2 regions of the Bradyrhizobium sp. LA6.8 genome follow, and region 1 is predicted to be linked to the other one. Evidence: riboswitches for the same ligand, from Rfam matches in the RefSeq annotation. Region 1 holds a riboswitch; the other holds the start of a gene.
What was found. Region 1 has a riboswitch for glycine ahead of ABIA90_RS29010 (D-amino acid dehydrogenase). Riboswitches for the same ligand answer to the same signal wherever they lie in the genome.
Positions count from the first base shown of each region.

Region 2: linked by a shared signal. The riboswitch ahead of gcvT (glycine cleavage system aminomethyltransferase GcvT) and the one ahead of ABIA90_RS29010 (D-amino acid dehydrogenase) in region 1 are both predicted to bind glycine.

Region 1 is NZ_JBEPQQ010000006.1:527,367-533,012, reverse strand. Features, by position in the region: gene ABIA90_RS29020 (ABC transporter substrate-binding protein) at 1-1,116, opposite strand, end outside; gene ABIA90_RS29015 (M20/M25/M40 family metallo-hydrolase) at 1,384-2,514, shown strand; glycine riboswitch at 2,609-2,712, shown strand; glycine riboswitch at 2,716-2,829, shown strand; gene ABIA90_RS29010 (D-amino acid dehydrogenase) at 2,897-4,198, shown strand; gene ABIA90_RS29005 (ABC transporter permease) at 4,380-5,321, shown strand; gene ABIA90_RS29000 (ABC transporter permease) at 5,342-5,646, shown strand, end outside.
Region 2 is NZ_JBEPQQ010000006.1:373,527-379,172, forward strand. Features, by position in the region: gene gcvH (glycine cleavage system protein GcvH) at 133-501, opposite strand; gene gcvT (glycine cleavage system aminomethyltransferase GcvT) at 513-1,661, opposite strand; glycine riboswitch at 1,807-1,895, opposite strand; gene alaS (alanine--tRNA ligase) at 2,129-4,807, shown strand; gene ABIA90_RS28245 (cyclic nucleotide-gated ion channel) at 4,814-5,646, shown strand, end outside.

The DNA of each region.
Region 1 (5,646 bases):
GTCATAGCCGGACTCGGCGAGCGCCTTCTTGGCTTCGGCCATGCCGTTGCCCTTGACCAGCGATTCCGAGCCGACGTCGGTCGCGAACGGCGTATCGCAGATGAAGAACGCACCGCAGATCTTGTAGTATTGGGGATTGCCGACGAGCGCGTCGAGCACGTCCTTCTGGTTCATCGCCAGAAGTGCGGCACGGCGGATCTTCGGATTGTCGAAGGGCGGATAGAGGAAGTTCATGCGCCCAAGGGTCTGGTAGCCGAACTTGTTCAGCGTCTCGGTCTTGAGGTCGGCATTGCCTTCAAGGACGGGCAGCAGATCCCACGGCGGCACTTCCATGAAGTCGATGTCGCCCGATTGCAGCGCGTTCACTGCGGTCTGCGCATCCGGCATGGTGATCCATTCGACGCGATCAACCTTGACCACCTTGCCTCCGGCAGTCCAGCTCGACGCCTCCTTGCGCGGCACGTAGTCGGTGTTCTTGACGTACACCGCCTTCACGCCGGGCTGGAATTCACCCTGCACGAACTTGAACGGACCCGAGCCGATCTGCTCGGGGATCTGCTTGTCCGGCGGCGTTTCGGCGAGACGCTTCGGCATCATGAAGGCGACGCGCGAGGACGGCTTGCCGATGGATTCGAGCACGAGGCCGTAGGGCTCCTTCAGCTTCAGCGTGATCGTCTTGGGGTCGGTCGCCTCGATGCTCGCAGTAAACTGCATCATCTGCTGGCCCATGCCGTCGACCGCGGCCCAGCGCTTCAGCGAAGCGGCGCAGTCTTCCGCCGTCACCGGCGTACCGTCGTGCCACTTCAGGCCGTCGCGCAGCGTGAAGGTGTAGGTGAGCTTGTCGTCGGAGATCTTCCAGTCCGCCATCTGCGGCTGGATCTTGAAATTCGAGTCCGTCGCGATCAGCGTGTCGTAGACCATGTAGCCATGGTCACGCGTGATGTAGGCGGTGGTGAAAATCGGATCGATGATGCGCAGATCCGAATGCATCACCGCGGTGATGGTCTTGCTGGCGGCGGCAAGTACCGGCGAGGCCATCGCCGTCGAAAGCGCAACGACCGATAGCGCAAGTGTGGAGGCGAACGCGCGACGCCCCCGGCGCATCAAGCTCAACATAAAAGTTTCTCCTGACGTGAAACTGTTCAAAGGCAGGTTATTGGTTGAGCATTCGGTTCGTTCTTTAGGCGAACTAACCTCATGCGATGCCTTTGTCTTTCGAGACTTGCAGACAGTGTTGAGCGCGTCAATCCGGTTTCGCTGCAGCCCCAAGCGGCGCGCCCACGGGCTCCACAAAGATCGGTTTGGCTCTACAACGCTTTCCGCCAGTCCCGTCCGCGCCAATGCAATGCGCGTTCCATCTTTCGAAGCTTGAGAGACATTAAGATGAATCCAGCCAATCTTCCCTTCGATTCCGAGGCGATGCTTGAGGGCCTGCGCACCTGGGTGGAATGCGAGAGCCCGACCTGGGACGCGGGTGCCGTCAACCGCATGCTCGATATCGCAGCGCGGGATATGGCGATCATGGGTGCGACGATCGAACGCATCGGCGGCCGACAGGGCTTCGGCGGCGTGATCCGCGCGCGCTTTCCGCATCCGAAACAGGGCGAGCCGGGCATCCTGATCGCCGGCCACATGGATACCGTCCACCCGGTCGGCACCATCGAGAAGCTGAAATGGCGGCGCGAGGGCAACAAGTGCTACGGCCCCGGCATCTACGACATGAAGGGCGGCAACTATCTCTCGCTGGAAGCGATCCGGCAGCTGGCACGCGCTTCCTTCACCACGCCGCTGCCGATCACCGTGCTGTTTACGCCCGACGAGGAAGTCGGCACGCCCTCGACGCGAGACCTCATCGAGGCGGAAGCCGCGCGCAACAAATATGTGCTGGTGCCCGAACCGGGCCGCGCCGACAACGGTGTCACCACCGGACGTTACGCCATCGCGCGTTTCAATCTGGAAGCGACGGGCCGGCCGAGCCATGCCGGCGCGACATTGTCGGCCGGACGCTCGGCGATCCGCGAGATGGCGCGGCAGATCCTCGCCATCGACGCGATGACGACGGAGGACTGCACCTTCTCTGTCGGCGTCGTGCACGGCGGACAATGGGTCAATTGCGTTGCCACGACGGCCACCGGCGAGGCGCTGTCCATGGCCAAGCGCCAGGCCGATCTCGACCGCGGCGTCGAGCGGATGCTGGCGCTGTCGGGCACGTCCAATGATGTCACGTTCAAGGTGACGCGCGGCGTCACGCGCCCCGTATGGGAGCCCGATGCCGGCACCATGGCGCTTTATGAAAAGGCGCGCGGCATCGCCAAATCGCTCGGCACTGAGCTGCCGCATGCGAGCTCCGGCGGCGGCTCCGACGGCAACTTTACCGGCGCGATGGGCATCCCGACGCTCGACGGCCTCGGCGTGCGCGGCGGCAACGGCCACACGCTCGAGGAGTTCATCGAGGTCGAGAGCTTGGTTGAACGCGGGCGCCTGATGGCCGGCTTGCTGGCGACGCTCGACTGACGACGCAGCCTTCGCACTGCACAATGCGTTGGCAGTCGCGGTTTAAATTTAGCCTTGTCTAAAAATGAGGCGCATCGTACTGCTCGATTGTCCACGCGACGATGCGGGAGAGATCGCAACGAGAGTTCAGGCTTTCGTTGCGGCGCCGACGGAGCAACCGCCCCGGAAACTCTCAGGCAAAAGGACCGTATCGTCAGGACGATCTGGAGAGAGGCGGCGCGATCTTGGGATCGTGACGTCCACCGAAGGGGATAGTCCGGAGCTGACCTCGCCGAGGTCCGCAACGGATCAAGCTCTCAGGTAACCGTGACAGATGGGGCGCCGCCAACGGCCTTTGGCCGGCGGTTAGCCGACTCTAACTCACGGGAGCCCCGAACCTGCCATGACCCATATCGCCATCATCGGCGCCGGCATCACCGGCGTAACGACCGCCTATGCCCTGCTCGAACGCGGATACAAGGTGACGGTGCTCGACAAGCACCGCTACGCCGCGATGGAGACGTCCTTCGCCAATGGCGGACAGCTCTCCGCCAGCAATGCCGAAGTCTGGAACAGCACCGCCACGATCCTGAAAGGCCTGCGCTGGATGTTCCGGCGCGATGCGCCGCTGCTGATGAACCCGCGGCCGAACTGGCACAAATATTCATGGATGAGCGAGTTCGTCGCCAATATCGGCAACTACCGCGCCAACACGGTCCAGACCACGCGGCTCGCGATCGAAGCCCGCAAGCATCTGTTCGAGATCGCGGAGCGCGAAGGCATCGACTTCGATCTCGAACGCCGCGGCATCCTGCACATCTATCACGACAAGAAGGGTTTTGAATCCGGCCTGCAGGTCAATGCGCTGCTGAAGGAAGGCGGGCTCGATCGCCGCCCGGTGACGCCGGAGGAGATCCGCGCCATCGAGCCGACGCTGCGCAAGGACTATTTTGGCGGCTTCTACACGCCGTCGGATGCGACCGGCGATATCCACAAGTTCACGCGCGGACTTGCGGAAGCCTGCAAGCGGCGCGGCGCGACCTTTATCCACGAAGCCAACATCGATTCCATTGCCCAGGCAGGTGGCGGCTTTGTCATCGGCTGGGCTGATCTTTCGGCCAGTGATGCTGTCGCATCCGCGCGCGGCATGCTGAAGGCTGATGGCGTCGTGGTCTGCGCCGGTGTGGCCAGCCGCCACTTCGCCGCCCTCCTCGACGAGCGCGTCAACGTCTATCCGGTGAAGGGCTATTCGATCACCGTTCAGCTCGACACTGCCGCAAGCCGCAATGCGACGCCGACCGTGAGCCTGCTCGACGAAGCCGCCAAGATCGTCACCAGCCGGCTCGGCGCCGATCGTTTCCGCGTCGCAGGCACCGCCGAATTCAACGACTTCAACCGCGACATCCGCGCCGACCGCGTGCAGCCGCTGGTCGACTGGGTGCGCAGCAACTTCCCCGGCGTCGAAACGTCCAAGGTCGTGCCCTGGGCCGGGCTGCGGCCGATGATGCCGAACATGATGCCCGTGGTGCGCGCAGGACGGATGCCGGGCGTGTTCTTCAACACCGGCCACGGCCATCTCGGCTGGACCTTGTCGGCGGCGACCGCGCAGATGATTGCCGGGACCATCGACGGCTGGCGCGGGCTCAACGCACCGCCGACCGCACCCTCACTCAGGGTTGAGCGCGAGTTCCGCCATGCATCCTGAGTGGCCGATATCGGAGGCTCGGCGGCCTCTTGCGACCGCCCTGCCCTTGGCACACAATTTGCCCCGAAAGGTCGGCTTCTCCGGCCGGCTTTCCAGCCCGAGTGACAGGCGTGCATGATAGACAGAACCGATTCCACGGGGGCCTCTCGGCCCCACAAGTTCCGCAGCCGGAGATAGGTGCATGCTAGGTTATCTCATTCGCCGCGTTCTGGCCGCGGTGCCCGTGATGGGCGTCGTCGCGCTGTTCGTCTTCCTGCTGCTGCGGCTGACGCCGGGCGATCCCGCCGCCATTCTCGCCGGCGACAACGCGACGCCGGAACGGCTGGAACGCATCCGCGACTCGCTCGGCCTCAACGAGCCGCTGATCGTGCAATTCATCACCTGGGTGAACAAGCTGCTGCACGGCGATCTCGGGACGTCGCTGATCTCCAACCTGCCAGTCATGAAGATGATCAGCCAGCGCGTCGAACCGTCGATCTCGATCGCGCTCTCGACAATCATTCTCGCCGTCATCGTCGCCGTGCCCCTGGGCGTCATCGCGGCGTGGAAGCACGGCACCTGGATCGACCGTTTCGTGATGGGCCTTTCCGTGCTCGGCTTCTCCGTGCCGGTGTTCGTGGTCGGCTATCTCCTGATCGAGGTCTTCGCGATCGACCTGCGCTGGGTGCCGGTGCAGGGCTTCCGCAGCATCTTCAACGGCTTTGGACCGTTCTTCGAACGCATCATCCTGCCGACCTGCGCGCTCTCCTTCATCTACATCGCGCTGATCGCGCGCATGACGCGCGCGGCGATGCTCGACGTGCTTGGTGAGGACTACGTCCGCACCGCCCGCGCCAAGGGCATCAACGAGGTCGCCGTGATGATGCGCCATGCGCTGCGCAATGCCGCGGTGCCCGTCATCACCGTGATCGGCACCGGCTTTGCGCTGCTGATCTCCGGCGTCGTTGTCACCGAGAGCGTGTTCAACATCCCCGGCATCGGCCGCCTCACGGTGGACGCGGTGCTGGCGCGCGACTACCCAGTCATCCAGGCGATGATCCTGCTGACGTCGCTGATCTATGTCGTCGTCAATCTCCTGATCGACGTCGCCTACACGCTGCTCGATCCCCGGATCCGGTACTAGGGCTAAGGATAGCAACAAAAATGTCCGTCGATAGCCTTCCCCAGTCGTCCATTCCGATCACGTCGCCATTGCGGCCGCGTTTCGGGTTCCTCACCTCGACGCCGATCATCGCGGCGGCCACGATCTTGCTCGCGCTGATCGTGCTGGTCTCGATCCTGGCGCCGCTGATCGCGCCGCACGATCCGGTCCAGCTTGCGCCCTCGCAGCGGCTGAAGCCGGCCTCGGCGCAATTCCTGCTCGGCACCGACGCCTATGGCCGTGACCTCTTGTCGCGCGTCATCTATGGCGGCCGCATCTCGCTCCTGATCGGCATCGGCTCGGCGAT
Region 2 (5,646 bases), 150 kb from region 1:
GCGGGGCATCCAGTAAACGCAGGCGTCACGGCTTGAGCCGAGAAGCCGCGGCGTACTGGATCACCCGCCCCAGTGCGCAGTGCGCACAAGGCGGGTGATGACACCGAATATGAGGTCAGAGTTCGCTTCATCTCACGCCGTATGTGCCTTGTAGGCGGCTTCATCCATGAGGCCGCCGAGCTCGCTCTTGTCGGCAATTTTGATCTTGAAGAACCACGCCTTGCCTTGCGCGTCCGAGTTCACCAGTGCCGGCTCGGCGGCGAGCGCGTCGTTGGTCTCGAGCACTTCGCCCGTAACAGGCGCGTAGACGTCGGAGGCGGCCTTCACCGATTCCACGACGGCGGCGGCTTCCGCCTTCTTCAGGGCACGGCCGGCTTTGGGCAGCTCGACGAACACGACGTCGCCGAGCTGGGACTGCGCGTAGTCGGTGATGCCGACGGTGGCGACGTCGCCGTCGATGGCCAGCCATTCGTGGTCGGAGGTGTACAGCGTCGTGGTCATTTTCTCAGTCCTCAGCGTTTGTAGGTGTTTTTCACGAAAGGCATGGCGGCGACGGTGAGCGGCAGGCGCTGGCCGCGCACTTCGGCGAAGAGTTTTGTATCGAGCGCGCTCGATGCCGTGGGCACATAGCCCATCGCGACCGGCGCGTTCAGGCTCGGGCCGAAACCGCCCGAGGTGACCTTTCCGATCGGCTCGCCGCCGGCGTCATCCGCAAACAGCAGCGCGCCCTCGCGCACCGGCGCGCGGCCATCCGTGCGCAGGCCGACCCGGCGGCGGCTCGCGCCGTTGTCGAAATGGCCGAGGATCGCATCAGCGCCGGGAAAACCACCGGCGCGGGCGCCGCCGCTGCGGCGGCTCTTCTGCACCGACCATTCCAGCGCAGCCTCGACCGGCGTGGTCGCGGTGTCGATGTCGTGGCCGTAGAGGCAGAGCCCGGCTTCCAGCCGCAGGCTGTCCCGGGCCCCTAAGCCGATCGGCATCACGTCGGGATTGTCCAGCAGCGTTTTTGCCAGGCGCTCGGCATCGGCCGCGGGGACCGAAATCTCGAACCCGTCCTCGCCGGTGTAGCCGGAGCGCGAGACGAAGCAGTCGAGACCGGCGACCTTGTGCGGGCCGGCGTCCATGAACTTCATGGCGGGGGCCTCTGCACACAATTTCGCCAGCACCGCTTCCGCCTTCGGGCCCTGCAGCGCGATCAGCGCACGGTCTTGAAGCGAATCGATGATGCAGTCGTCCGCGAGATGCGCGCGCAGATGCGCCTCGTCCGCTTCCTTGCAGGCCGCGTTGACGACCAGGAACAGGTGATCGCCGAAATTGGCGACCATCAGATCGTCGAGAATGCCGCCGTCCGGATTGGTGAACTGGGCATAGCGCTGCCGTCCCGGGGCAATCGCCACGATATCCTGCGGCACCAGCCGTTCCAGCGCGCGGGCAGCGTCCTCGACCTTGCCCGACTTCGGCCGAAGCGCGAGCTGGCCCATATGGGAGACGTCGAACAGGCCGGCCTGGCTGCGGGTATGGAGGTGCTCTTTCAAGACGCCCGCAGGGTACTGCACCGGCATGTCATAGCCCGCGAACGGCACCATCTTGCCGCCGAGGGAGACATGAAGCCCGTGAAGGGGCGTACGTTTGAGGGAATCTTGGTCGTCGCGCGCAAGCATCACGGGGCCCTCGGCGGTTCCCCGGGGACGATTCCCCGGTAGCAACCAGTCGAAGCCCCATCTGTCGCTGTGCCTGAGAGTATTATCCCGTCGGCGGACGCAGTCCGGGTTTTATGCCCGTCGGCGCCTCTTTCCAGATGTCGTCAAAGCCACGCGGTCCTTTTGCCTGAGAGTTTCCGGGGCGGTTGCTCCTTCGGCGCCGGCACCAAAGCCGGTCTCTCCCGACGTGGCCGTACGATACAGATGGGTACAGACCACAGGCCGGCCAAGCCTGTCAACGCGCACCTGGCGGCTTTCAACGGGATTGCAAACGGGATTGCGCGCCTGCGGCAACTCACTGATCTCCTTGCACAGTTTCTGGACAGCGCAGCTGGCCTTGTCTAAAAGCGCTTTGACCCGCAGATATCAGCCCAAATGCCCGGTTTGGATGGCGTATCGCGGGTCCAAGCACACCCGATTGGATGAACATGAGCGGCGTCAACGAGATCAGGTCGACCTTTCTGAACTTCTTTGCCGAGAACGGCCACGAGATCGTGTCGTCCTCGCCATTGGTGCCGCGCAACGATCCGACGTTGATGTTCACCAATGCCGGCATGGTGCAGTTCAAGAACGTCTTCACCGGCGTCGAGAAGCGGCCGTACCAGCGCGCCACCACGTCGCAGAAATGCGTGCGCGCCGGCGGCAAGCACAACGACCTCGACAATGTCGGCTACACCGCGCGCCATCTCACCTTCTTTGAGATGCTCGGCAATTTTTCGTTCGGCGACTATTTCAAGGAGCGCGCGATCGAGCTGGCCTGGACCCTGATCACGCGGGAGTTCGGGCTGAAGAAGGACAAGCTGCTCGTCACCGTCTACCACACCGACGACGAGGCGGCCGGGCTGTGGAAGAAGATCGCGGGCTTCTCCGACGACCGCATCATCCGCATCCCGACCTCGGACAATTTCTGGGCGATGGGCGACACCGGGCCGTGCGGGCCGTGCTCGGAAATCTTCATCGATCGCGGCGATCACATCTGGGGCGGACCTCCGGGCTCGCCGGAAGAGGACGGCGACCGCTTCCTCGAATTCTGGAACCTGGTGTTCATGCAGTACGAGCAGGTGACGAAGGAGGAGCGCGTGGATCTGCCGCGTCCCTCAATCGACACCGGCATGGGGCTCGAGCGCATGGCCTGCATCATGCAAGGCGTCGACAGCGTGTTCGAGACCGACCTGTTCCGCCATCTGATCGACGCGACCGCGTCCGCGCTCGGCAGCGGGCCGAACGAGCAGACCGTCGCCTCGTTCCGCGTCATTGCCGACCATCTGCGCTCCTCGGCCTTCCTCGTCTCCGACGGCGTGCTGCCCTCGAACGAGGGTCGCGGCTATGTGCTGCGCCGGATCATGCGCCGCGCGATGCGCCATGCGCAGCTGCTCGGCGCGAAAGAGCCGCTGATGCATCGCCTGGTCTGGGCGCTGGTCCGCGAGATGGGCCAGGCCTATCCCGACCTGATGCGCGCGGAAAACCTGATCGAGGAAACGCTGCGGCTGGAAGAGACCCGCTTCCGCAAGACGCTGGTGCGCGGCCTTGCCATCCTCGACGAGAAGAGCGCGTCGCTGAAAAAGGGCGACATGTTCGACGGCGACGTCGCCTTCACCCTGTACGACACCTACGGCTTCCCGCTGGATCTGACGCAGGACGCGCTGAAGTCGCGCGGCATCGGCGTGGATCAAGCTTCGTTTACCGACGCGATGGAGCGCCAGAAGGCCAAGGCGCGCGAATCCTGGAAGGGTTCTGGCGAGGCAGCTTCCGAAGCGATCTGGTTCCCGCTGCGCGAGAAGCTCGGGGCCACCGAATTTCTGGGCTATGAGACCGAGAGCGCCGAAGGCGTGGTCTCCGCGCTGGTGAAGGACGGCCAGGAAACCCCGAGCCTCAAGGCCGGGGAGACCGGCGCGATCGTACTCAACCAGACGCCGTTCTACGCGGAGTCCGGCGGCCAGGTCGGCGACACCGGCGTGCTGACCGGTGAAGGCGGAATCAAGTTCCGCGTCACCGACACGCAGAAGAAGCTCGGCGATCTCTTCGTTCACGTCGGCACGGTGGAGAGCGGCGAGCTGAAGCTCGGCACCGCGCTCCAGCTCGAGGTCGATCACGGCAGGCGCTCCTCGATCCGCGCGCACCATTCGGCAACGCATCTCATCCACGAGGCGCTGCGCCAGGTGCTCGGCGATCACATCGCCCAGCGCGGCTCGATGGTCGCGCCCGACCGCCTGCGTTTCGACTTCGTGCATCCGAAGCCGATCACGGCGGAAGAGCTTGCCCGTGTCGAGGACATTGCCAACGACGTGGTGCTGGAGAATGACGAGGTCACCACCCGCGTTATGGGCGTGGACGAGGCCCGCGAGGCCGGCGCACGCGCGCTGTTCGGCGAAAAGTATGGCGACGAGGTCCGCGTCGTCTCGATGGGCCGGACCGCGCGTGAGCGCGGCGCCAACGCGCTCGGCTGGTCGGTCGAGCTCTGCGGCGGCACCCATGTGAAGCGCACCGGCGACATCGGCCTGATCACGCTGACCGGCGAGAGCGCGGTCGCCTCCGGCGTGCGCCGCATCGAGGCGCTGACCGGCAATTATGCGCGCAGGCACGCCAACGACACCATGGCGCTGGCGAAGACCGCGGCCAACGAGCTGCGCACCTCGATCGACGACGTCCCGGCGCGCATCACAGCCCTGATGGAGGAGCGCAAGAAGCTCGAGCGCGAGCTCTCCGACGCCCGCAAGAAGCTCGCGATGGGCGGCGGTACATCCGTCGGGAACGGCGCAGCCGCAGGCGTGCGCGAGGTCGGCGACGTCAAGCTGATGGCGCGCGCGGTCGAGGGCATCGAGATGAAGGATCTCAAGAGCCTTGCGGACGACGGCAAGAAGCAGATCGGCTCCGGCGTGGTCGCCATCGTCGGCGTCACCGAGGACGGCAAGGCCGGGATCGTGGTCGGCGTCACCGCCGATCTCACCGCGCGCTTCAATGCCGTGAACCTGGTGCGCGTCGCCTCCGAGGCGCTCGGCGGCAAGGGCGGCGGCGGCCGGCCGGACATGGCGCAGGCTGGCGGTCCCGATGGCGCCAAGGCGCCCGAGGCGCTCGCGGCGATCGAAAAAGCGATGGCAGGCGCGTAAACGGCCATGCGCCTCGTTCCGCGAGGACGTGGCTCGGCCGATCCCAACCTAAGGGATCGCCTGTACGAATTGCTGGAGCACGATCCGCTCGCCTACTCGATCGGGTCGCGCTTCATCCAGGTGATCATCAGCGTCATCGTGCTCGACGTGGTCGCGATGATCCTCGCCTCGGTGCCGGAGCTCGACGCGCGGTTCGACACGCTGTTCAGCGCGGTCGCCGTCCTCGCCGTCATCGTGTTCGCGCTCGAATATCTGGCGCGGCTGTGGACCGTGGCGGGGCACACCCAGCGCAACGGCTCCGCGCTGTCCGACCGGCTCTCTTATGCCTTCTCCGCGCTCGGCATCATCGACCTCATGGCGTTCCTGCCGGCCGCGATCGTGCTGGCCACCGGCCGGCACGCGACGCTGGCTGGGCTCGGCGTGCTGCCGTTCTTCAAGCTGATCCGTTATTCGCCGGCGATGCGCTCGCTGCTCGCGGCCATCCATGCCGAGCGGCGTGCGCTGATCGGCTGCATCGTCATCCTGATCGGTGTGGTACTGACCTTCGCCTCGCTGCTCTACGCCATCGAGCGTGATGTGCAGCCCAGCAAGCTCGGCACCATTCCGGACGCGATGTGGTGGGCAATCGTGACGCTCGGCACCGTCGGCTATGGCGACGTCGTGCCGGTGACGCCGCTCGGTAAATTCATCTCGGTGTTCGCGATCATCTCAGGCTTCGCCATGATCGCGCTGCCGGTCGCGATCATCTCGACCGCCTTCGCCGAGGAGGTGAGGCGGCGCGACTTCGTGGTGACCTGGGGCATGCTGGCGCGGGTGCCGCTGTTCTCGCATCTTTCGGC